DNA from 2 places in the Streptomyces sp. NPDC002701 genome. Region 2 is predicted to be linked to the other one. Evidence: riboswitches for the same ligand, from Rfam matches in the RefSeq annotation. Region 2 holds a riboswitch; the other holds the start of a gene.
What was found. A riboswitch is a leader RNA that binds a small molecule or an ion and turns the genes downstream of it on or off. The one in region 2 is predicted to bind cyclic di-AMP.
Positions count from the first base shown of each region.

Region 1: linked by a shared signal. The riboswitch ahead of ACFYXC_RS11570 (transglycosylase family protein) and the one ahead of ACFYXC_RS33535 (LysM peptidoglycan-binding domain-containing protein) in region 2 are both predicted to bind cyclic di-AMP.

Region 1 is NZ_JBIAQL010000003.1:705,096-716,484, forward strand. It holds gene ACFYXC_RS11560 (septum formation initiator family protein) at 1-76, opposite strand, end outside; gene eno (phosphopyruvate hydratase) at 167-1,447, opposite strand; gene ACFYXC_RS11570 (transglycosylase family protein) at 1,855-2,568, opposite strand; cyclic di-AMP (ydaO/yuaA leader) riboswitch at 2,573-2,747, opposite strand; gene ACFYXC_RS11575 (transglycosylase family protein) at 2,948-3,868, opposite strand; gene ACFYXC_RS11580 (cytochrome P450) at 4,068-5,363, opposite strand; gene ACFYXC_RS11585 (globin domain-containing protein) at 5,546-6,760, shown strand; gene ACFYXC_RS11590 (nucleoside triphosphate pyrophosphohydrolase) at 7,005-7,991, opposite strand; gene ACFYXC_RS11595 (SurA N-terminal domain-containing protein) at 8,041-8,685, opposite strand; gene ACFYXC_RS11600 (protein kinase) at 8,825-10,306, opposite strand; gene ACFYXC_RS11605 (hypothetical protein) at 10,345-10,941, opposite strand; gene ACFYXC_RS11610 (N-6 DNA methylase) at 11,095-11,389, opposite strand, start outside.
Region 2 is NZ_JBIAQL010000019.1:116,150-127,538, reverse strand. It holds gene ACFYXC_RS33575 (CGNR zinc finger domain-containing protein) at 1-337, opposite strand, end outside; gene ACFYXC_RS33570 (VOC family protein) at 336-821, shown strand; gene ACFYXC_RS33565 (M28 family metallopeptidase) at 981-1,922, shown strand; gene ACFYXC_RS33560 (flavodoxin family protein) at 2,032-2,613, shown strand; gene ACFYXC_RS33555 (ABC transporter permease) at 2,636-3,553, opposite strand; gene ACFYXC_RS33550 (ABC transporter ATP-binding protein) at 3,540-4,613, opposite strand; gene ACFYXC_RS33545 (outer membrane lipoprotein carrier protein LolA) at 4,726-5,958, opposite strand; gene ACFYXC_RS33540 (polyprenyl synthetase family protein) at 6,290-7,300, opposite strand; cyclic di-AMP (ydaO/yuaA leader) riboswitch at 8,189-8,354, shown strand; gene ACFYXC_RS33535 (LysM peptidoglycan-binding domain-containing protein) at 8,360-9,109, shown strand; partial or broken gene ACFYXC_RS33530 (HAD family hydrolase) at 9,355-10,155, opposite strand; gene fahA (fumarylacetoacetase) at 10,722-11,389, shown strand, end outside.

The DNA.
Region 1 (11,389 bases), on a different contig from region 2:
CACGGGCGGCGGTCTGCTCACCGAGCGCCCGCAGCCTGGTCGCGGTGGAGAACCGGTCACGGTCCTTCACAGCCATCTGTCCCGCCTCCCCGATACGTGCGTACGTCCCCGCACACGGTACGGGACCGGGTACGGGGACGTACGTACGACGCTTCCTGCAAGAGGGTCAGCCCTTGAAGCGGGGGAACGCCGAGCGGCCCGCGTACACCGCCGCGTCGTCGAGGATCTCCTCGATGCGCAGCAGCTGGTTGTACTTGGCGACGCGGTCAGAGCGGGCCGGGGCGCCGGTCTTGATCTGGCCGCAGTTCACCGCGACCGCGAGGTCGGCGATGGTGACGTCCTCGGTCTCGCCGGAGCGGTGGGACATCATGCACTTGAAGCCGCTGCGCTGGGCCATCTCGACGGCGTCCAGGGTCTCGGTCAGCGAGCCGATCTGGTTGACCTTGACGAGCAGGGCGTTGGCGGAGCCCTCCTCGATGCCGCGGGCGAGGCGCTCGGGGTTGGTGACGAAGAGGTCGTCGCCGACGATCTGCACCTTGTCGCCCAGCTTCTCGGTGATGACGTTCCAGCCGGCCCAGTCGTCCTCGTACAGCGGGTCCTCGATGGAGACCAGCGGGTACGCGGAGACGAGCTCCTCGTAGTACTCGGTCATCTCGGCGGCCGAGCGGGACTTGCCCTCGAACTCGTACGAGCCGTCCTTGTAGAACTCGGACGCGGCGACGTCCAGCGCGAGGGCGACCTGCTCGCCGGGGGTGTAGCCGGCTTCCTTGATGGCCTCGATGATGAGGTCGAGGGCCTCGCGGTTGGAGCCGAGGTTCGGGGCGAAGCCACCCTCGTCGCCGAGTCCGGTGGACAGGCCGCGCTTCTTCAGGACCTTCTTGAGGGTGTGGTAGACCTCGGCGCCCCAGCGCACGGCCTCGGAGAAGGACTCCGCGCCGATCGGGGCGATCATGAACTCCTGGATGTCGACGTTCGAGTCGGCGTGCGACCCGCCGTTCAGGATGTTCATCATCGGGACCGGCAGCAGGTGCGCGTTCGGGCCGCCCAGGTAGCGGAAGAGCGGCAGGTCGCTGGCCTCGGAGGCGGCGTGGGCGACGGCGAGGGAGACACCGAGGATCGCGTTGGCGCCGAGCGAGCCCTTGTTGTCGGTGGCGTCCAGGTCGATCATCGCCTGGTCGATGAGGCGCTGCTCGGTGGCGTCGTAACCGACGAGCTCCGGGCCGAGCTGCTCGATGACGGCGAGGACGGCCTTCTCGACACCCTTGCCGAGGTAGCGGTTGGGGTCCCCGTCGCGGAGCTCGACGGCTTCGAAGGCACCGGTGGAGGCGCCGGACGGAACGGCGGCACGACCCGTGCTGCCGTCGTCGAGGCCGACCTCGACCTCGACCGTGGGGTTGCCTCGGGAGTCCAGGATTTCCCGGGCTACGACGACGTCGATGGACGGCACGAGCATCTCCTTCTGGGATGTGACGCAAGCTGTGCCGGGCCGGAGGCCCGGTTGGGTGCAGGCCGTGGTGGCCCCGCGGGATGAGCCTAACCGGCTGCCGGGCGTCACCGGGCCCCCGGCCGCCTCGTGGACGGAACCGAGAGGAAATTGTTTCCGAACGGAACAAAGACGGGGACAGAAAAAGCCCCGCCCCGGTGCGTACGGGGGAACACGCACCGGAGCGGGGAGCCCGTGGGGGACGGGGGTGGCCCTCACGCGGCCTCCACCATGGAGGACACGGATGTGAGAGCGCTGTGGTTCAGTCGCGACGCGGCTGTGGACGCGATCGCCGGCCGGGCCGGGGCCGAGCGGCCAGAACCCCGACCCGGGACGACGTCCGGCCCGCCGAGGGGGCGCGACCGCCGGGGTCAGCTGAGGTGCAGCTGCTGGCCCGGGAAGATGAAGTCGGCGTCGTCGACGATGTCGTCGTTCAGCTTGTAGAGCTTCGCCCAGCCGCCCTTGACGTTCTTCTTGTCGGCGATCTCGCTGAGGGTGTCACCCTTGACGACCTTGTACTCGCCGTCACCCTTCTTGACCTTCTTGCCGGTCGGGGTCTCGACGGTCTTCTTCGCGGCCGGCCGCTCCTGCGAACGCGAGGCACGCTCCTCGGCGGGCTGCGTGTTCTGCCGCTGCTGCGGCTGCGAGGTGCTCTGGCCGGAGCCGTTCGAGTTCGACGAGCCGGAGTCCGAGGGAGCGGTGTTGCCGGTCGAGGCGCCGGACAGGCCCACGCCACAGCTCGGCCAGGCACCCTTGCCCTGGCTCGCCAGCACCTTCTCGGCGACGGCGATCTGCTGGGACTTGGACGCCTGGTCGGCGGTGGAGGCGTACGCGTTGCCGCCGTACGCGGCCCAGGTGGAGGCCGAGAACTGCAGGCCGCCGTAGTAGCCGTTGCCGGTGTTGATCGACCAGTTGCCGCCGGACTCGCACTGGGCGACGGTGTCCCATTCGGAGGCGGTCGCGGCGGACGCGTTGCCGGCCGCCATCAGCGGGGCGGCGATGGCGGCACCGGTGACGCCGGCCAGTGTGGCGATGCGGGTGGCCTTGGACGGACGGCGGTGCTTGCCCTTGTTCGAAAGCAGCATGAAGCGATCCCCTCACCGACGCCTGCGAGGTGAGCTGTCGGGTTCGGGCCGAGTGAGTTGCCCGGCCGCGCGACACTGCTGTCACGCGGCTTAACCCCAAGCCGTGCCCGGTCTCGTCCCGACGACCGGGTCCGGCACTTACCTGGGTCCCCCGCTCCTGCCTACGGCGCTTTACGCGACGACTGTTCCCGTACGGCCGTTGGCAGGATTCGGCGTGCGACCGTCGGGGCCCACCAATGGCGAGCGGTCACGACCGTAGACATGCGGTCCGCCGAATTTCAAAGACGATCAGGGTGGTTGAGATCCATCTCTCACTTCACCAAATCGGACATTCACCGCGAACTACCGCTGGTTTTGGCCCGATTCGGCGCCTTGGTCACTACTTGCTCGCGGCCGCCGTGTCGTCGACGACGATGCTCTGACCGGGGATGATGAGGTTCGGGTCGGCGCCGATGGTGTCCTTGTTCGCGGCGTACAGCTCGCTCCATCCGCCCTTGACGTCCTGGGAGTCGGCGATGGCCGAGAGACTGTCCCCGTTGCGGACCACGTACGAGCCCTCGGGGGCGAGGACGCGCGAGTCGCTGTCCCCGCGCGAGGCGTGCCGGCCGGCGTAGTCGTCCGCGCGGGGAGCGGTGTCGGCCGCCTCGGCGCTGCCACCGCGGTGGCGGCCGGAGCCCTCGGTGTCCACCTCGGTCGAAGCGTCGTCGTTCTGGGCGGACTTGTCCGAGTCGTCGGTCTTCTTCGTACCGCCCGTGGAGCCGCTGTCCGTTCTCTGCGCGCCCGAGCCGGAGTCGCCCACGGAGGCCGGACCGCTGTCCAGGGACGCGTCGGACTTCGTGCCGCCGCTCTCCTCCGTACCGTCCGTGTCGGACGGCGCGTCGGCGGAGTCCTTGGCGAGGCCGGTGTCGACGTTCGCGGAGTCGGAGTCCTCGGTCAGGCCGGCGAGCAGGCCGCAGGTCGCCCAGGCGGTCGTCCCCTGGTCCGCGAGGACCTTCTCGGCGACGGCTATCTGCTGCGAGCGGCTGGCCTGGTCGGCGCTCGGCGCGTAGTCGAGGCCGCCGTACCCCTCCCACGTCTCCTGGGTCATCTGGAGCCCGCCGTAGAGGCCGTTGCCGGTGTCGGCGCTCCACGAGCTGCCGCTCTCGCACTCGGCGACCGCGTCCCAGGTCGTGCCGCTGGCGGCGCTCGCGCCGGTCGCGCCGAGCAGGGGGATCGCGATGGCCGATCCGGTCACGCCCGCGGCGACGAGGAGCGCCGGAGCCTGGCGGGGGCGACGATGACGGCCGTTCCCGGAGAGCATGCGATTGCCTTTCGCGTGACAGCAAGGAATACGCACAGGACACAGCGATGAGCTGCGCTCGTGACTGCTGCGACCGGCGAGACCTGCCGCATTGATGGGTGAACGTATAGGCACTCGAACTCTTGTCACAAGTCGATGCAGCGTAGATAACGTGAAGATCACAAAGTTGACGGAGACTCACCTTCAGGTGCCCCGACTGCTACCGCCTGCCAGACTTCGCGACCGGGGTGAACTCCACCGGAAGCGTGCGCAATCCCCGCATGATGAGCCCTCCCCGCCACCTCAAATCGGCGGAATCCGCCGCGAGTCGCAGGTCGGGCAGGCGGGTCAGCAGCGTGGTCAGCGCGGTCCGGCCCTCCAGCCGGGCGAGGGGCGCGCCGAGGCAGTAGTGGATGCCGTGGCCGTAACCGAGGTGCGGGTTGTCACGCCGGGAGAGGTCGAGGGTGTCGGGGTCCCCGAACCGGTCGGGGTCACGGTCGGCCGCCGCGAGCACGACGAGTACGGGATCTCCGGGGGCGATGTCCTGCCCGCCGACGCTGAGGTGTTCGGTCGCGAACCGCCAGGTGGCCAGCTCCACGGGCCCGTCGTAGCGGAGCAGTTCCTCCAGGCCGGTCTCCAGCAGGTCCGGCCGGCCGGCCGCGAGGGAGTCCTGCAGCCGCTGCCGCTGCCCCGGGTGGGTGAGCAGGGCGTAGGTGCCGTTCCCGATCAGGTTCACCGTGGTCTCGAAACCGGCGAACAGCAGGATGAAGGCCATCGCCGCGGCCTCGTTCTCGGTGAGGTGTTCGCCGTGGTCGGAGGACCGGATGAGACCGGAGATGAGGTCCTCGCCCGGGGCGGGCACATCCGTGAGCTCTTCGCGTTTGCGATGGATGAGCTCGGCGAGGTAGCCGCGCATCTTCTTGACCGACCGGGCGACACCGCCCCTCGGCCCGCCCCCGTGCCGGATCATCATCCCGGCCCAGTCGCGGAAGTCGTCCTGGTCCTCGCGCGGGACGCCCAGGAGGTCGCAGATCGCGTAGATGGGGAGCGGGAAGGCGAACTCGTGGATGAGGTCGGCCTCGCCCTTCTCGGCGAAGGCGTCGAGCAACCCGTCCGCCAGCTCCTGGACCCGCGGCGCGAACTCGGCCACCCGCCGCGGGGTGAACGCCTTGCTGACGAGCCGCCGCAGACGGGTGTGGTCCGGCGGGTCGATGTTGAGCAGGTGCGTCATCAACTCGGCCTTCCGCTCCCCCGGAATGCCCGTTTTGCCCTTCGCGTGCGCGGGCTCGTCGTGGTGTGCCGGGTTCTTGCTCAGCCGGGTGTCCGCGAGGGCCTGCCTGGCGTCCGCGTACCGGGTCACCAGCCACGCCTCCACCCCGCTGGGCAGCGTCGCCCGATGCACGGGAGCGTGTTCACGGAGCCAGGCGTACGCCGGGTAGGGATCGGTTGCGAACTCCCAGGTGAAGAGTTCGGGGGCGGGGTGCCCCGCAGGCGGCTGTGCAGGTGTTTCGGTCACTCCTCGACGGTATCGGGAGGGGCGGCGGGAGCCTGTCCGGCGTCCTGCCGCGGGGCTCACCGCCCGTGGTTCCGCACCGGACCCGCCGCCGATTCGGCCCCTTTTCGGGATTTCACCCGAGGCTGTCCCGGAATGGACTGTCCCTTGACCGTGCGGCGTCCGGGCTCTCTACTGTCGCGCCCGTGGACCCCGAAATTCTCCGGACCAGTTTCGCGGTCGTCGAAAGGCGGGCCGAGTTCGCGCTCAAGTACTTCTACTCGCACCTCTTCTGGCACCACCCCGATGTGCGCGCCCTGTTCCCGCTGGACTCCCCCGAGGACAAGGAACGCCAGCGGGACCGTCTCTTCACCGCCCTGGCACTCGTCATCGCGCGCCTGGAGGGGCCGGGGCTGCACGAGTACCTGCGGGACCTGGGGCGCGACCACAGGAAGTACCTGGCGCGGCCGGAGCACTACACGGCCGTGGGGGCCAGTCTGATCGCCGCGTTCGCCGCCGTGTCGGGGTCGGCGTGGAGCTCGGAGGTGGAGAAGGCCTGGGACGAGGCGTACGAGGTGATCGCGGACGCCATGCTGGACGGCGCGGGGCAGGCGGAGAGCCAGGGGGAGCCGTCCTGGTGGGACGCGGAGGTCGTCGGGCGCACCGGGCACGGGGACGACCTCACCGTCCTCACCCTCCGCCCGCAGCGGCCGCTCCCCCATGTCCCGGGCCAGTACGTGAGTGTCAGCGACCCCCGATTACCGGGCGTCTGGCGTCCCTACTCCGTCGGCAACGCGCCCCGCTCCGACGACACCCTGGACCTGCACGTCAGCCTCGTCGAGGACGGCGTCCTGTCCCCCGAGCTCGTCCGGCGCACCCGCACGGGCGATGTGCTGCGGCTCGGTCCGGCGTGCGGCCGGCTCACCCTCCGTACGCCCGTGGAGCGACCTCTCACGTTCATCGCGGCCGGCACCGGCTGGGCACCGGTGAAGGCGCTTCTCGAACAGCTGGCGTCCGAGCCCGGGCCGTACGACGAGGCCCGGCTGTTCGTCGTGGCGCGCGACACCGCGTACCTCTACGACCGGGCCGCGCTCGGGGCGTTGCGCACGCGGCTGCCGCGGCTGGACGTCACCGTGATCACGCCTGCGCCGGGGCGTCCCAAGCTGCAGGCGACCGAGCGGTTGCTGACCGCTCTGGGCAACCGTGCCAAGTGGGCGCGCCACGATGTCTACTTGGCGGGTCCGCCCGGGCTGGTGGAGGAGATCACCGAGGTGCTGCCGGGTCTGGGGGCCGTCCCGGACCGGGTGTTCCGCGACGATCTGCCGCCCACGGGGCGGGGGCGGTCGCTGGGCACGGGGGAGTGGCTCCTGCGGCGGCCCCGGCCGCGCTGGCATCATTCGCCGGGCCGGGGCGGAGCGTGACGCTCCGCCCCGGCCCGCCGGGGGTCGTGCATCACCTGCGGGCCGGTGGGGGCTCGTCGCGCCGTTCCCCGCGCCCCTTCAGGGCGCCTCGCCGACCCCCCGTTCAGACCTGCGGATCCGCGAGGGCTGAGCACGCCGTTCCCCGCGCCCCTTCAGGGCGCCTCGGCGGCCCCCCGTTCAGACCTGCGGATCCGCGAGGGCTGAGCACGCCGTTCCCCGCGGGCCTTTGGGGTGGTCGGGGGCGTCAGGGTTCGGTTGTTCTTATGGCTTCTCGGTAGGTGCGGGCCGCTGCGCGCAGGGCCGCTTCCGGGTCCACGCCGTCCGCCTCGGCCTGGACGGCCAGCGCCAGCAGGGCGTAACCGACGCCCTCACCCCGCGGGAGGGGCGTCTCCAGTCCCGCCGTGCGCGCGCGGGACGCCAGCTTGGCGGCGAGCGCGAGGCCGGGCTGGCCGAGCGGGACGCCGTCCGTGACCGACGTGCGCCGCTTCTCCTCGGCCTTGGTGCGCAGCCAGTGCTCCTTGACCTCCTCGGGTGTGGAGGCGGTCTCGTCGCCGAACACGTGCGGGTGGCGGTGGATCAGCTTGGTGACGATGCCCGCCGCCACGTCGTCGATGGAGAAGGGCTCCGACCCGTCCTCCGGGTCGCCCTCCTCGGCGATCCGGGAGTGGAAGACGACCTGGAGCAGCACATCGCCGAGTTCCTCCCGCAGCTCGTCCCGGTCGCCCTCCTCGATCGCCTCGACGAGTTCGTACGCCTCCTCCAGGCCGTACTTGGCGAGGCCCTTGTGGGTCTGCTGGGACGACCAGGGGCATTCGAGGCGGATGCGGTCCATGACCTGGACGAGGTCGAGGAGGCGGGCGCCCGGGAGGTCGTACGAGGCGGGGAGCAGTTCGAGGTCGGGCATCGGGACGCGCCCGGTGCCCGCCAGCCGGGCCAGGCCGTCGGTCAGGCGCGGTTCGCCCTCGCCGGTGGCGACGACGGTCACCGTGCGCCCGCCGGCGCAGGCGTCGACCAGCTCCTGGGCGTCGGGCGCGGCCTCGTCGACCCGGACGCCGGCCTCGCGCAGATACGGCAGCTGGGGGTGGGCGCCGTCCGCGCACAGGACGCGGTCGGCGCCGTGCAGCGCCTGCCAGGCGGGCCAGGACAGGAGTCCGGGGGCGACGCGGTGGCTGGTGGTGAGCAGGACGATGCGCCCCGGACTGGATGCGTTCACACCCCGAACGTAACCCACGCCACCGACATCATGGTCACGGCCTGTGGACGGGGTGCGTGGGCGACGGTCACGCCGGCTGCCGGCCGGCCGCCGTGACGTCACGCACCCACGGCAGCTTGGCGTCGACGCGGCTGCTCTTCTCCACGTCCCAGGTGCCGTAACGGGGGTTCAGGTCGACGTCCAGCTTCTTGGACGCCTCGGACAGCGACTTCCAGAAGGCCGGCTGGCTGGTGTCCGTGCCGAGGGCGGCGGCGAGCTTCTGGGCCTCGATCTGGACACGGAGGTTGCTGTCGAGCCGCTGGGGCGGCACCCCGTACTGCTGGAGCCAGCTCACCTCCAGCGCCTTCGCGTCACCCGCCTGCTGTTCCAGCCCCGCGCGGGCCTCCTGGACCTCCTTGCGGGTGACGGTCACGCCCGCGTCCCGGGCGGCCCGGTGCAGTACACGGTCCAGGACCATGCCGTGCAGGGTGTCCCGGGTGAGGCCGCCGGACTTGGCGATGGCCTGCTCGTACTGCGCCTCGCCGGTGGTGGCGGCCCGCTGCGCGGTCCGTACCTCGTTCACCCGGTTCTCCAGCTGGGAGACCGTGATGCGGTCGTCGCCGACGACGGCCGCGGCACCGGGATGCGCGTCGTTGCCGCAGGCGGTCAGGAGGGGGGCCGCGGTGAGGAGCGCGGCGGAGAGGAGGAGCGCGGTGCGACGGCGGCGGTGCAAGGAGGACCTCCTGTAGGAGCTTGTGCGACGGTGCACAAAGTCTTGCGGTGATCGATGGTAGGCAGGGGACCGGCTCTCGGCCACCCATTCGACCCAACGATTCGCCCGGACTTCGGGCACCGCCTCCCGCGTACGCGGTTCAGCCGCGGACCTGGCCCAGCCACTGGAGGGTCCGGCCGATCTCGGCGACCAGCGGATGGCCGGGGCCCCGCAGCCGTTCGGCGTCGTACCGGAGCCGGGCCAGCGTGTCGTGGGCGGCGGCCCGGTCGCCGAGGGCGAGGAGCAGGTGGCCGATGCGGCGGCGTACCTCGAAGGAGAGTTCGGCGTCCTGCGCCACGTACTGGTTCTCGTAGTACGGCAGCAGGGCGCGGTACTCGGCGAGCGCGGCGGCCGGTTCGCCGAGCTGTTCGAGGCACTGGGCGGCCTCGTAGCGGAAGCGCAGCGACTGCGGGTCGGCCTGCCCGGCCTCGGTGGCCCGCTCGTCGGCGAGGCGGCGCAGTTCGGGCAGGGCGCGCCGGTACTGGCCGTCGTCCATCAGCGTGGCCGCGTACTGCTTGCGCAGCGTGCGGACGACCGGCGAGTGCTCGCCGTGCTGGGCGGCGGCGGCCGGGAGTATCTGGCCGAGGATGTCGACGGCCTGCGTGATGCGGCCCTCTCCGAGGAGGCGTTTGACCTCGTCGACCGCTCCCGCGACGTCCGGCCTGTCGACGGCGGGCGCGGCCTGCGGCTGCGCCGCGGGGGTGCGGGCTCGGTCCGGCCAGGGGGCGTGCGGGCGCAGGAACGGGCGCGTGGGGTCGAGCGGTCCGCCGGACGGGATCCCGCGCGCGGGCAGCAGCGGCAGCAACTGCTCGTACGTCTCCTGGGCTGAGTCCGGGCGGTGCTGCGGGTCCTTGGACAGCAGCCGCAGCACGAGGGCCTCCAGCGCCTCGGGCACCTCGGGGCGCAGCCGGCGGACCGGCAGGGGCGGCTCGTAGAGGTGCCGGTGCAGCACGCCCAGGGCGGTGGAGCCCGAGAACGGCACGTCCCCGCTGAGCAGTTCGTGCAGCAGCACCCCGAGCGCGTACAGGTCGGTGTACGGGCCGACCGCTCCGCCCATCGCCTGCTCGGGTGCCATGTAGGCGGGCGATCCGATGGGGGAGCCGGTGTGCGTGAGGCGGGTGGTGTCGGTGTCCATGACGGACGCGACGCCGAGGTCGAGGACGGTGACCGTGCCGTCCTGTTTGATCATCACGTTCCGCGGTTTGAGGTCGCGGTGGACGATCGGCACGGCGTGCACCGCGGAGAGCACGGCGCACAGTTGCGCGGCGACCGAGACGGCCCACTGCCAGGGGTAGGGGTCGTGCTCGGCGAGGTGGTCGGAGAGGTCGGCCCCGTCGACGTACTGCATGACGAGGAACAGCTCCTCGCCCTCGCTGCCCGCGTCGTGCACCGTGACCAGGCCGGGGTGGTCGACCTGGGCGGTGACGCGGCACTCGCGCACGAAGCGGCGGCGCAGCTCGTCGGCCTCCTGGCCCGCGACCTTGTCCGGCCGCAGCAGCTTCACCGCGACGCGCCGGTCCAGGCGCTGGTCGTACGCCGTCCAGACCTGGCCCATGCCGCCCTGCCCGATGAGCGTGGACAGTTCGTAGCGGCCGGTGATCACTCGCCCCGGCGCCACCGTCACCTGCCGTCCTCCTGCTTGCGGAGATAGTCGCTCAACTCGTCGAGCTCGGCGCGCACCTGGTCGATACGGGCGGGCGCGGGACGCTGCGGCGGCGGGGTCGGCGCGGCGGGCCGGGACTGGGGCTGCGGTACGGCGGGCATCGGCGGCACCGGGGTGTGCGGGCCGGCGGTGGCGGCGTACGGCGGCTGCGGGTAGCCGTACGCGGTGGCCGGGGGCTGCCGGCGCGGGGCGTACGCCGCGTACGCGTGACTCTGCTCGTGGAAGTGGCGGATCTCCGCCGCGAGGTAGTACGAGATCACGGGGACGAGCGAGCCGAAGAGCAGCGCGAGACCCGTCCAGCCGCCCGGGGTGTGGATCTCGTCGCCGGGCTCGGTGCCGATCAGGACCAGTCCGAGGGCCTCGGCCGCGAACGTGGCCACGAGCAGGCCCCAGTCGAGCGACTTGCGGGTCACGAGCGCCAGCCGCAGCATCATCGTCCAGCCGAGGAGACCGAAGCTGCACACGGAGACGACCACGAATGACACACGCAGGAAGACCAGCAGCCCGGTCGAGGGGGGCGGCTTCACCGGCTGCGCCTGGCCGTGGCCTTGCATGGTTGCTCCTGGAGACCTGATGGGGACGGAGGGCGGTACGGACGTACGAGTGCGGAGTCCGAGCGTATAGGCCGACAAGGACAACCGGTCCAGGGTTGTACCGAACCGTTGTCGTGCTGGTCACCGCCTCCGCCCCAGCAGCTCCCGGGAGCATCAGTCCGGCTCGACCGTGCCGTCCGCCAGGCCGTCGTACATGCCGCGGACCAGTTGCTCGCCGAGGCGCCCCGCGAGCCGTAGCGCCTCCTCGAACTCGGCCAGCGCGCGGAACCGTTCGCCGTACGTGCGCTGCTGTTCCAGCGGCAGCCGCGGCAGTTGGAGGCGGCGCACGTCGAGCCGGGTCGCGGTGGACGCGTAACTGCTGGCCCGGCGGTTGTTGGCGGTGCCGCGCAGGAAGCCGGCGAGGAACCACGGGTCGAGCGCGGCCGGGTCCGGCCGCAGCAGCGCGAGA
Region 2 (11,389 bases):
CCCCGAGTTCCTCCGCCCCCAGCGGCCGGCCGTGCGCCCGGTCGGCGACGAGCCGGAAGAGCGCGTCGCGCAGGGCGCGCGTTTGCGCCAACTCCCGCTCCGTGACCGTCAGATCGAGGCCGCCGGGCAACCGGCTCCGCTCCACCCACCGCACCAGATCCGCGGGCTCGTGCAATGTCTCGTAGCGCGCGAACTCCCCCGGCCCGCCCGTCGTCAGGAGCTCCGTGCACAGCGCTCCGGCATCGAAGCGGAACCGCTTCCCGCCGTACGACACGAGGGTCAGTCCGGGCGATTTCGTTGCCTGCTCGCTCACGTAACCACTATGAGTGGTTACCATGACCCAGGCATCCGCACCTCAGCCCGCCCCCGCCGCCCCCCTGCACTGGAAACTCGTCGTCGACACCGCCGACCCGCACGCCCAGGCCGATTTCTGGGGAGCCGCCCTCGGCTACCTGGTCGAGGACCACAGCACGCTGATCGAGCGGCTGCTGAGCGTCGGCGTCGTCACTCCCGAGATCGTCGTCGAGTCGCACGGCCACCACGCCTGGCGGGACGCGGCCGCCGTACGGCATCCCCAGGACCCGTACGAGAAGGAGAGCGGGACGGGGCTCGGGCGGCGACTGCTCTTCCAGCGCGTACCGGAGCCGAAGACCGTGAAGAACCGGCTGCACATCGACCTGCACGCCGAGAACGGGAAGCGGGAGGCGGAGCGCATGCGGCTGACCGGGCTCGGGGCGACGGTCGTCCGGGAGGTGAAGGAGCCGGGCGGCGAGTGGATCGTGATGGCGGACCCGGAAGGCAACGAGTTCTGTCTCCACTGACTCACCGCACCACGATCCGCCCACCCGAACGCCGGGTGTCCGTAATGCGAACGCGGCTGACCGGATTGCGCTCTTGACGGAACGTCAGCCTCAGCTTCACCATCAGGCACCCATTTCCGCGAGGAATCCAAGGAATCCAAGGAATTCGGAGCCCCCCACATGAAGCTCTCCGTTCCCGGACGCGCCACGGGTGCCGCCGCCATGGCGGTCGCCGCGTTGCTCACCACCAGCGCGATAGCCGACGCCGCGCCCGCACGCGTGGCCGCCGCACCGGACATACCCGTGGCCAACGTCAAGGCCCACCTCACCCAACTGCAGTCCATAGCCACCGCCAACGGCGGCAACCGCGCCCACGGCCGCGCCGGCTACAAGGCGTCCCTCGACTACGTGAAGGCCAAGCTGGACGCGGCCGGCTTCACCACCACCATCCAGCAGTTCACCTCCTCCGGCCGGGTCGGCTACAACCTGATCGCCGACTGGCCGGGCGGCGACGCCAACCAGGTCGTCATGGCGGGCTCCCACCTCGACAGCGTCGCCTCGGGGGCCGGCATCAACGACAACGGCTCCGGTTCGGCGGCCGTCCTGGAGGCCGCGCTCGCGGTTTCCCGGACGCAGTACCAGCCGACGAAGCATCTGCGGTTCGCCTGGTGGGGAGCGGAGGAGCTGGGCCTCGTCGGCTCGCGCTACTACGTCAACAGCCTCTCCACCGCCAACCGCGCGAAGATCAGCGGCTATCTGAACTTCGACATGATCGGGTCGCCGAACCCCGGCTACTTCGTCTACGACGACGACCCGGCCATCGAGAAGACGTTCAAGGAGTACTTCACCGGTCTCGGCGTCGCCACCGAGATCGAGACCGAGGGCGACGGCCGCTCGGACCACGCCCCCTTCAAGAGCGCGGGCGTCCCCGTCGGCGGACTCTTCACCGGCGCGAGCAACACCAAGTCCGCCGCCCAGGCCGCCAAGTGGGGCGGTACGGCCGGCCAGTCGTTCGACCGCTGCTACCACTCCTCGTGCGACACGACGGCCAACATCAACGACACCGCCCTGAACCGCAACAGCGACGCCCTCGCGTACGCGGTGTGGGAGCTGTCGGAGTAGACCGGATCCAGCAGACCGGCATGCCGCCGGGGTGGCCGACGACTGCATGCGTGTGCATATACTGCATACGCGTGTAGTCGTCGTACGCCCTACATGACGGAGCCCTCATATGACCCGCCACTTCCTCTTCCTGCTGGGCAGCAGCCGTGACCACGGGAACACGGAGCTGCTGGCCCGCAAGGCCGCCGAACAACTGCCCGCCGATGTCACCCAGCAGTGGATCGACCTGGCCGCGTACCCGCTGCCCGACTTCGAGGACCTGCGCCACGACAGCGACCACGTCCGGCCGTCCGGCGACAACACGGCCACGCTCCTCGACGCGACGCTCGCGGCCACCGACCTCGTCATCGCCTCGCCGCTGTACTGGTACTCCGTGTCCGCGCAGACCAAGCGTTATCTCGATTACTGGTCGGGCTGGCTGCGCACCCCCGGCATCGACTTCAAGAACACGATGGAGGGGCGCACCCTGTGGGGTGTCACGGCCCTCGCGCACGAGGAGGAAGAGGTCGCCGAGCCGCTGATCGGCACCCTCAACAACTCGGCCGCGTATCTGGGGATGCGCTTCGGCGGGGTCCTTCTCGGCAACGGCAGCAAGCCCGGAGACGTCCTGTCCGACTCCGCCGCCCTGGCCGCCGCCAAGACGTTCTTCGCCCAGGAGCCCCCACTCGCCCGCTTCCCCTACGAGAGCTGAGCCCCCGCGGCGCGCCCCCGCTCTACGCGCTGATGTCCTTCGTCGTGAAGCGTGCCCAGGCCGCCGTGCCGAACACCGCCGCGTACAGCGCCTGGACCTCCAGGTTGCGGATCAGGTCGTCCCAGTAGACGGGGTCGCGCATGAGGTCGGCGAAGGACAGCCAGTAGTGGGAGAAGAAGTACGGCTGCAGCGCGTGGAGCTGCGGTATCTGGTCGAGGATCTGCACGGTGATGAGCAGGCCGACGGTCGTCGCCATCGCCGCGATCCCGCTGTTCGTCAGGGTCGAGACGAACAGCCCGAGCGCCGCCACCCCGACCAGTGAGACGGCGACGATCACCGCGATCAGCAGGGCCCGGGCCAGCCCTTCGCCGAAGGTGATGCGCGTACCGGAGATCGTCGTCAGCTCACCCAGCGGGAACAGGAGCGCGCCCACGATGAGCGCCGAGGTCGCCACGACGAGCGTCGCGATGACGCAGAAGGCCAGCGTGGTCGCGTACTTGGTGATCAGCAGGCGCGTACGCCCGGCCGGCGCGACCAGCAGGTACCGCAGTGTCCCCGCGTTGGCCTCGCCCGCTATCGCGTCGCCCGCGACGACGCCGACCGCCATCGGCAGGAAGAACGGCAGCGTGGCGGCCAGCGCGGTGAACACCAGGAACAGTCCGTTGTTGGTGATCTGCGCGATGAACGCCGGCCCCTCGCCCCCGCCGCCCCCGGCGGACGACCCGTCGCTCGTCTCGATCTTGATCGCGATCCCGACCAGCACCGGAACGGCGGCGAGCACCCCGAGCAGCGCGATGGTCCGCCAGCGGCGGAGCGTGGTGCCCAGTTCGTTGCGCAGCAGGCCGAGGGTCCACAGAGGGCTGGGCACCCGCCCCACGGCACTCCCCTCCGCCGCCGGCCTTTCCGCGGCCGGCGGCCCGGCGACCTCAGCCCGCGACATCGAAGCCCTCCCCCGTCAGCGCCACGAAGGCGTCCTCCAGCGAGGCCCGCTCGACCCCGAAGCCGCGGACCCGGACGCCGGCCGTCACGAGGGCCGCGGTCACCTCGGCGAGGTCGCGTTCCGGTGGATCGGCGCTCACCCGGTCCCCGGCGATCACGACATCGCTTATGCCCTGTTCCTTGAGCACCCGGGCCGCGTCCTCCGGATCGGGGGTGGTCACGACGAGCCGGCCGCGCGCGCCCGCCGCCAGCTCCGCCACCGGGCCCTGGGTGATCAGCCGGCCCTGTGCCATCACCGCGGCGTGTGTGCAGACCTGTTCGATCTCGTCGAGCAGGTGCGAGGAGAGGAACACGGTCGTGCCGTCCGACGCCAGTTCGCGGACCAGCGAGCGGATCTCCCGCATCCCCTGCGGGTCGAGCCCGTTGGTCGGCTCGTCCAGCACGAGCAGTCTCCGGGGCTGCAGCAGCGCGGCCGCGAGCCCGAGCCGCTGCTTCATCCCGAGGGAGTACGCCTTCGCCTTCTTGCCCGCGGCGGCGGTCAGCCCGACCCGGTCGAGCGCGGTCGCCACCCGCGCACGCCGGGTGCGCGGGTCGGCGGCCGGGTCGGCGGCGTCGTACCGCAGGAGGTTGTCGCGGCCGGAGAGGAAGCCGTAGAGCGCGGGTCCCTCGATGAGCGCGCCCACGTGCGGCAGCACGGTGCGCGTGGCGCGCGGCATGGGGCGGCCCAGTACGCGTGCCGTCCCTGAGGTCGGCGTGATCAGGCCCATCAGCATTCTGATGGTGGTCGTCTTCCCGGAGCCGTTCGGCCCGAGGAAGCCGAAGACGCTGCCTGCCGGGACGGCCAGGTCGAGGCCGTCGACGGCGAGCTGTCCGCCGCGGTAGCGCTTGGTGAGCGCGCGGGTGGCGATCACGGTGTCATCCGTCGCACCGGCGGTCCCGGTGTGACCCGTGCCGCCGGTGGTTCCGGTGTCGCCCGTCTCCGCGGTCGCCCTCGCGCCCGCGGTCGTGCCGCCCGCACCCGCCCCCGCCGTGTCCCCGTCCGCGGTGGACAGTTCCGCCATCGACTCCCTCACTTCGCCGTGCTCTCGCCGTGCCCACGCCGTGTCCTCGGGGGACCCTGCCCGGTTCGTGTCCTCCGAGAGGCAGGAGGCGACGGGAACGGGCGGGCAGGGCCTACTTCGCCGCGTCGGCCGCCTTCACCAGCGCGTCCTTCGTGACCGCGCCCGCGTAGACCTTGCCGTCGTCCGTGATCAGCGCGTTGACCAGGCGGGTCGAGAAGACCGTGCCCGAGCCGAACGTGCCGCTCACCTGGTCGCCCAGCGAGTCCAGGAACCGTCCCGCGTCGCCCGCGCCGGACGCTTCGGACGGCAGGCCCTCGCCGCCGGTGTCGAACCGGGCTATGGAGCCCCAGCCCTCACCGATGACGTTCAGGCCCTCGAACTCCTTGCCGAGCTCCTCGCCGCCCTCGGGACGCGCCTTGTCGCCCTTGCCGGCCCGGCCCTCGGACGCCGGCTCGTCGCCCTCGGTGACCTTCGCGCCCTTCGGCGGGCTGAAGTCGAAGGTGGACGCGGCCGGCTTGGAGAAGTCGACCTCGGTGAAGCCCGCGTCGATGACGGCCGCGCCGCCGCTCGCCGGGGTGAGCGTGAACTTCAGCGGCAGACCGGTCTTCGCGTCCACGGCGATGGAGATCGCGCCGACCGTCGAACCGGACTGCTTCGGCTCGATCAGCAGTTTGTAGGCGTCCCGGCCGGCGACCTGCGCCGTACCGTCGACGGTCACGGACGTCGTGTCGTCGGCGGCCTTCAGTGCCTCGTCGGCCAGCTCCTTGGGCGTGGCGGGCACGTCCTCGGACCTGTCCTTCGTGTCCTTGCCCGCGGAGGCGGCGCCCTGCACGTGGTACGCCTCGTTCGACGCGCTGTCGTACGCCCACACCTCGTCGCCGTTGTGGATCACGCTGTACTCGGCGGCCTTGTCGAGGAGCGACAGCTTGTGCTTGTCCTCGCCGTCGGCCGCGACGCGCAGTGTGTGCGTACCGGACGCCAGTTCCATCAGCTTGGACGACGGGTCCGCGGACGAGCCCGAGCCGTCGCGCCCACCGCCCGTCGCACCGCCGAGGCTGCTCTCCAGGCCGCCGAGGTCCGGCAGCCCCAGGTCCGTGCTGATCTTCACCGTGCCGGACAGCTGCTGTACGTCCGAAGCGGCGATCTTCTCGATGAGCTGCTGGGCGCTGACCTTTGGCAGGTCGGGATCGCCGGAGCCCGCGAACGCCGGGACCAGCCCGATGGTCGCCGCCGCCACCCCCACCACCGCGACGGGAACGACGTACCGCGCGGCTTTGCGCCGGCCGGCGCGCATGTCGTCGGCCTCGTCCCCGGTCCTGCTGTCGTCGGATTCGTACGGTGCCATGTGTGCCCTACCTCCGTCGTCGGCGGCGGCTTACCGTCCTCGCACTCGTCCACCCCTGGCCGCCATTGTCACCCGAACTCCTGTGAAGTGGTGTGTCCCATCCGACCAAATCGGCCGCCGGAAAGCGTCAGACCTCGGAGCCAACTCCGTGTACACCTGCGGTATGACACGGGTGGACGGCGCCTCCCCCGACCCGTAGGGGTCGGGTGGGGCGGACGCCGTCCGTGTATCTCGCCGAAGCCCGGTGAAACCTGTGTCCACCGGTTCACGAAGCCGTGGTCGGCCCCGTACGGGATCTTCCCGGCGTGCCGCCGGTCCGTCGCCGTTCGGGTCAGCCCGCCCGGTGCACCACCGCGTCGCACAGCTCCACCAGGGCCGCCTTCGCGTCGCACTCCGGAAGCGGCACCAGCAGGGCGCGGGCGTCCTCCGCGTACCGCACGGTGTCGCGGCGGGCCTGGTCCAGCGCGGGGTGGACGCGCAGCCTGGCCAGCGCCTCCGCGTGCCGGGCGTCGTCGGTCAGGTCCGAGGCGAGCAGTTCGGACAGGGCGATGTCCTCGGCGAGCCCGAGCCTCTCCACCCGCTCACGCAGCCGCAGCACGGGCATCGTCGGGATGCCCTCACGCAGGTCGGTGCCCGGCGTCTTGCCCGACTCGTGCGAGTCGCTCGCGATGTCCAGTACGTCGTCGGCGAGCTGGAAGGCGACGCCGAGCCGCTCTCCGTACTGCGTCAGCACGTCGACGACCGTCTCGTCGGCGCCCGACATCATCGCGCCGAACCGTCCGGCCACGGCGATCAGCGAGCCGGTCTTGCCGCCGAGCACGTCCATGTAGTGGTCGACCGGGTCCCTGCCGTCGCGCGGTCCGGCGGTCTCCAGGATCTGGCCGGTGACCAGTCTCTCGAAGGCTTCCGCCTGGATGCGTACGGCCTCGGGGCCCAGGTCGGCCAGGATGTGCGAGGCACGGGCGAAGAGGAAGTCACCGGTGAGGACCGCGACGGAGTTCCCCCACCGGCTGTTGGCACTGGGCACCCCACGGCGCACGTCCGCCTCGTCCATCACGTCGTCGTGGTACAGCGTGGCGAGGTGGGTCAGCTCGACCACGACCGCCGAGGGCACGACACCCGGCGCGTACGGGTCACCGAACTGGGCGGCGAGCATCACGAGCAGCGGGCGGAACCGCTTGCCGCCCGCCCGTACGAGGTGCTGTGCGGCCTCCGTGATGAACGGGACGTCGCTCTTGGTGGCCTCGAGCAGTCCCTCCTCGACAGCCGCCAGTCCGGCCTGGACATCGGCTTCGAGAGCCTGGTCCCGCACGCTCAGCCCGAACGGCCCGACGACGGTCACGAGGGTCTCCTGTCTGCTGACGCTCTCAACGGCGGTCTCTGGATGTTCTGGGTGTTTCAGGTGCTGTAGGTGCTGTGGATGCCGTAGGTGTTTGTCGATGTGTCGCTGCTGGCACTCAAGTCAGCGTATCCGGTCGTCTTTCGATCACGATGAGCGCCCGCCCGTCACCCGCCCTCGCCCTGCCGGACACGCTCCACCTGGTCCCTTTTGCCCCATCGGCCAGGCCGGTCGGTATCGGATCACGGAAGGTATGTTCTTGATCTGCCGATATACCTTATATGACCGATACATCTCGAAAGAGGCACGCTTTCAGGCAAGAGCGCCGATCACTCCACGCCCCCCGCGTTCCCCCCGAGGGCGGAACCAAAGCCCCACGCGCCCATGCCGTACCCCCGGCCCTGCCGCCTGATCCGCCGTCACGGTCACGGCCAGGCACTTCGTCCGGCATTCACGCGACCCGAATTCCCCAGCATCGAGGCCCCGTTCTGGACACTCCGGATTCCGGCCGGACGAATTCCATTGCGGGCCGGACGAGTTCACGCGCGCACCGAATGATCACGAAAGACCGGGCACATTCCCGGTCCACCACGGGGGAAGAAAGGCCACCCATTCCGATCGCCCCACTTGTCCGAATTGCCAAGTTGTTTCGCTGATTCGGCATCCGAATCAGTGAATTGGGTCACGTCCGCCCGAACTGATCATTTTGTCCGGGCCACCGACTTCCGTTCGCGAAAGGCAAGTTGAACTTCGCCCTCCGCATGGATCAAGAGATGTGTCCCAGCCGAGGCTGGTCGTAGCCGTCCGAGCGCGAATTCGGGGCTTGTTCGCGACATGTGCTCTCGCATACGTTCTCGTCACTCCGGACGGATCGCCTAATCCTGCCACCGCCCGGAACACCAGCCATCCATTCACTCGCGTACGGCAGGAGCGGGGAAACCAGGTAAGTCGCCGGACCGGATATCGGCACGGCTAGGGGTGTAGTCGCGTACCGCACGCGGCCGGGCATCTCCCGCCCGAACCCGACAGCTCACCTCGTAGGCGTCGGAGAGGAATTTCGTCATGCCCACACGAGGTAAGCACCGCCGTCCCCGAACGAACACCCTCACGCGTGGCATCGTCGCCGCGGGCACGGGCGGAGTCGCGCTCGCGCTCCCCCTCGTGGGGGCGACCGGAGCCCACGCCGCACAGCCGGCCCAGGCAGCGCAGACAGCGCAGGCGGCCCAGGCCGCTCCGAACGCGGTCCCGCAGGTCTCGCTGGTCACCTACGAGGTGGTCAAGGGCGACACGCTGTCGAAAATCGCCAAGGCGCACACCGCCAGCGACTGGAAGAAGCTCTACAAGGCCAACCGCGCGGTCATCGGCAGCGACCCGGCACTCATCCGCCCCGGCACCGAGCTGACCGTGGGCACGAAGAACGCCGGCTCCTCCGCGAAGACCGCCCAGGCGGCCAAGACATCCGCCGTCACCCCGGCCGCCGCGAAGACCTACACGAACGACCTCGACGGCTGGATCAGGGAGTCGCTGGACGTCATGGCCCAGCACGGCATCCCGGGCACCTACGACGGCATCCACCGCAACATCATCCGCGAGTCGTCGGGCAACCCGCAGGCCATGAACAACTGGGACTCCAACGCGGCCGCCGGTACGCCGTCCAAGGGGCTCCTCCAGGTCATCGACCCGACCTTCGCGGCCTACCACGTGAGCGGCACGTCGCTCGACCCCTTCGACCCGGTCGCCAACATCACGGCGGCGTGCAACTACGCCGCCGACAGGTACGGCTCGATCGACAACGTCTTCGGGGCCTACTGACCGACGGCGCCCGGAGCCGCGTTCCGGCCGGCCCCTTGTCCGGCGCCCTGTCCCGCCTGTCCGGCTTGGCGGCCGCCCCCGCGACCGGCTTGCCTGCCGACGAGGGCGCCGGTCGGCCGGGCGGCCCCGTCGCGCCGACCCGCCCGGTCGCTCGGGTCGGCCTGCTCGGCCTGCTCGGCGCGGTCGGCGCGGTCGGCGCGGTCGGCGCGGTCGGCGCGGTCGGCGCGGTCGGCGCGGTCGGCCGAGAACATCCGTTCCAACACCACCGCGATGCCGTCGTCCTCGTTCGAGAGGGTGATCTCGTCGGCGACGGACTTGAGCTCGGGGTGGGCGTTGGCCATCGCTACGCCGCGCGCGGCCCAGTCGAACATGGGGATGTCGTTGGGCATGTCCCCGAAGGCGATGGTCTGCGCCGGCGTCAGGCCCAGCCGCCTGGCGGCGAGCGCGAGCCCCGTCGCCTTCGTGATGCCGCATGGCTGAAGTTCGACGGTGCCGGGACCGGACATCGTGACGGTGGCGAGGGAACCGATCACTCCGCGGGCGGCGGTCGCCAACGCGTCGTCGGAGAGCAGGGGATGCCGCAGCAGCACCTTGCTGATGGGCCGCGTCCACAGGTCGTCGCGGCGTCGCACCCGTTCCGCCGGAAGCGTCGGGTGCGGCATCTCGTAGCCCGGCTCGATGAGGGTGAGGCCGTCGACCCCGTCCTGGTCGACGGCCGCGTACACCTCGCCGACCTCCGCCTCGATCTTGCCGAGAGCCACCTCGGCCAGCTCGCGTTCGAGGGTGACCGACCACACCATCCGGTCCGCGCCGGCGTCGTACAACTGCGCGCCCTGTCCGCACACCGCGAGCCCCTGGCTGCCCAGTTCGTCCAGCAGCGGACGTACGCGCGGGGCCGGGCGCCCCGTCACCACGAGGTGCCGGGCACCTGCCCCGACCGCCATCGCCAGCGCGGCGCGTGACCGGTCCGAGAGGGTGTCGTCGCCGCGCAGCAGCGTCCCGTCCAGGTCAGTGGCGATGAGTGAATATGCATTCGGTGGGGCCATGATCAGAGAATACGGATCGAATGCCCCAGCGACTCGACGGGAACCGGACGTCGTCCGGCACCTCGGCCGTCACAGAGGTCACCGTACGCCCCCTCAGGCCCCGGCAGTTGGGGCCGATCCCATGACATATCGGCCACCCCGCCGGCCCGGTCCGCACCCCCTCGCGCCCCCCTCGGCGACCGTCCCCTCGCCTCAGCCGTGCCGTCCCGCCAGGTGCCGGGCCGGCCGCGGCGCCGGTTGCGGCCATGGGGGCGCGCCGAAGGCGACAGAGCCCTTTCCGCGCGCCACTCCGCGCACCTGTGCGCCGGACTCCACGGCGAGCGCCGCCGTCTTCCGGGCGGACCAGGACGGGCCGTACGGTGCCCGCGGTGCCCCCTGGTGTCCCACGCCCGCCCGAGGGGGCCGGGTCGGGGCCCACCCCGCCCCTCCCCTGGACGGAGGCCAAGCCGGGACCAACCACTCCGACCTGCCCTTGTCCGGACGTCACGAACTCCGGAGACACTGCCCACGAACGGCGCCTCCCCGTAACGTGTGCTGCACCCACACGGAAAGCGAGGCAGCACCCCATGCCCCCCTTCGATGTCCCCGAGGGCGATCCCTTCGGCCCGCACAATCTTCCGTACGGCGTCTTCTCCCTGGGCGGCTCGCCGGACGGCTCTCCGGGCGGCTCCGCTCACCGGAGCGTGGGCGTCCGGCTGGGCGATCATGTCCTGGACGCGGGGGCCGCCGCGGTGGCACTCGGTTCCCCCTACGCCGCACTGCTCGCGCAGCCCTCGCTGAACCCCCTGCTCGCGGCCGGCCGCACGGCGTGGTCGGACGTACGGCGGGCACTCACCGCATGGGTGACGGTGCCCGCCCACCGCGAGACGGTCGCACCCCTGATGAACCCGCTCTCCGAGGTGACCCTCCATCTCCCCTTCGAGGTCGCCGACTACGTCGACTTCTACGCCTCCGAGAACCACGCCCGGAACGTCGGCCGCATCTTCCGCCCCGACGCCGAGGACTCCCTCACCCCCAACTGGAAGCACCTGCCGATCGGTTACCACGGCCGGGCGGGCACCGTCGTCGTCTCCGGTACCGACGTCGTACGCCCCGCGGGCCAGCGCAAGGCTCCCGCGGACCCGGCGCCGGTCTTCGGTCCGTCCGTCCGGCTGGACATCGAGGCGGAGGTCGGCTTCGTCGTCGGCACCCCCTCCGCGATGGGCACTCCGGTACCGCTGGCAGGCTTCCGCGA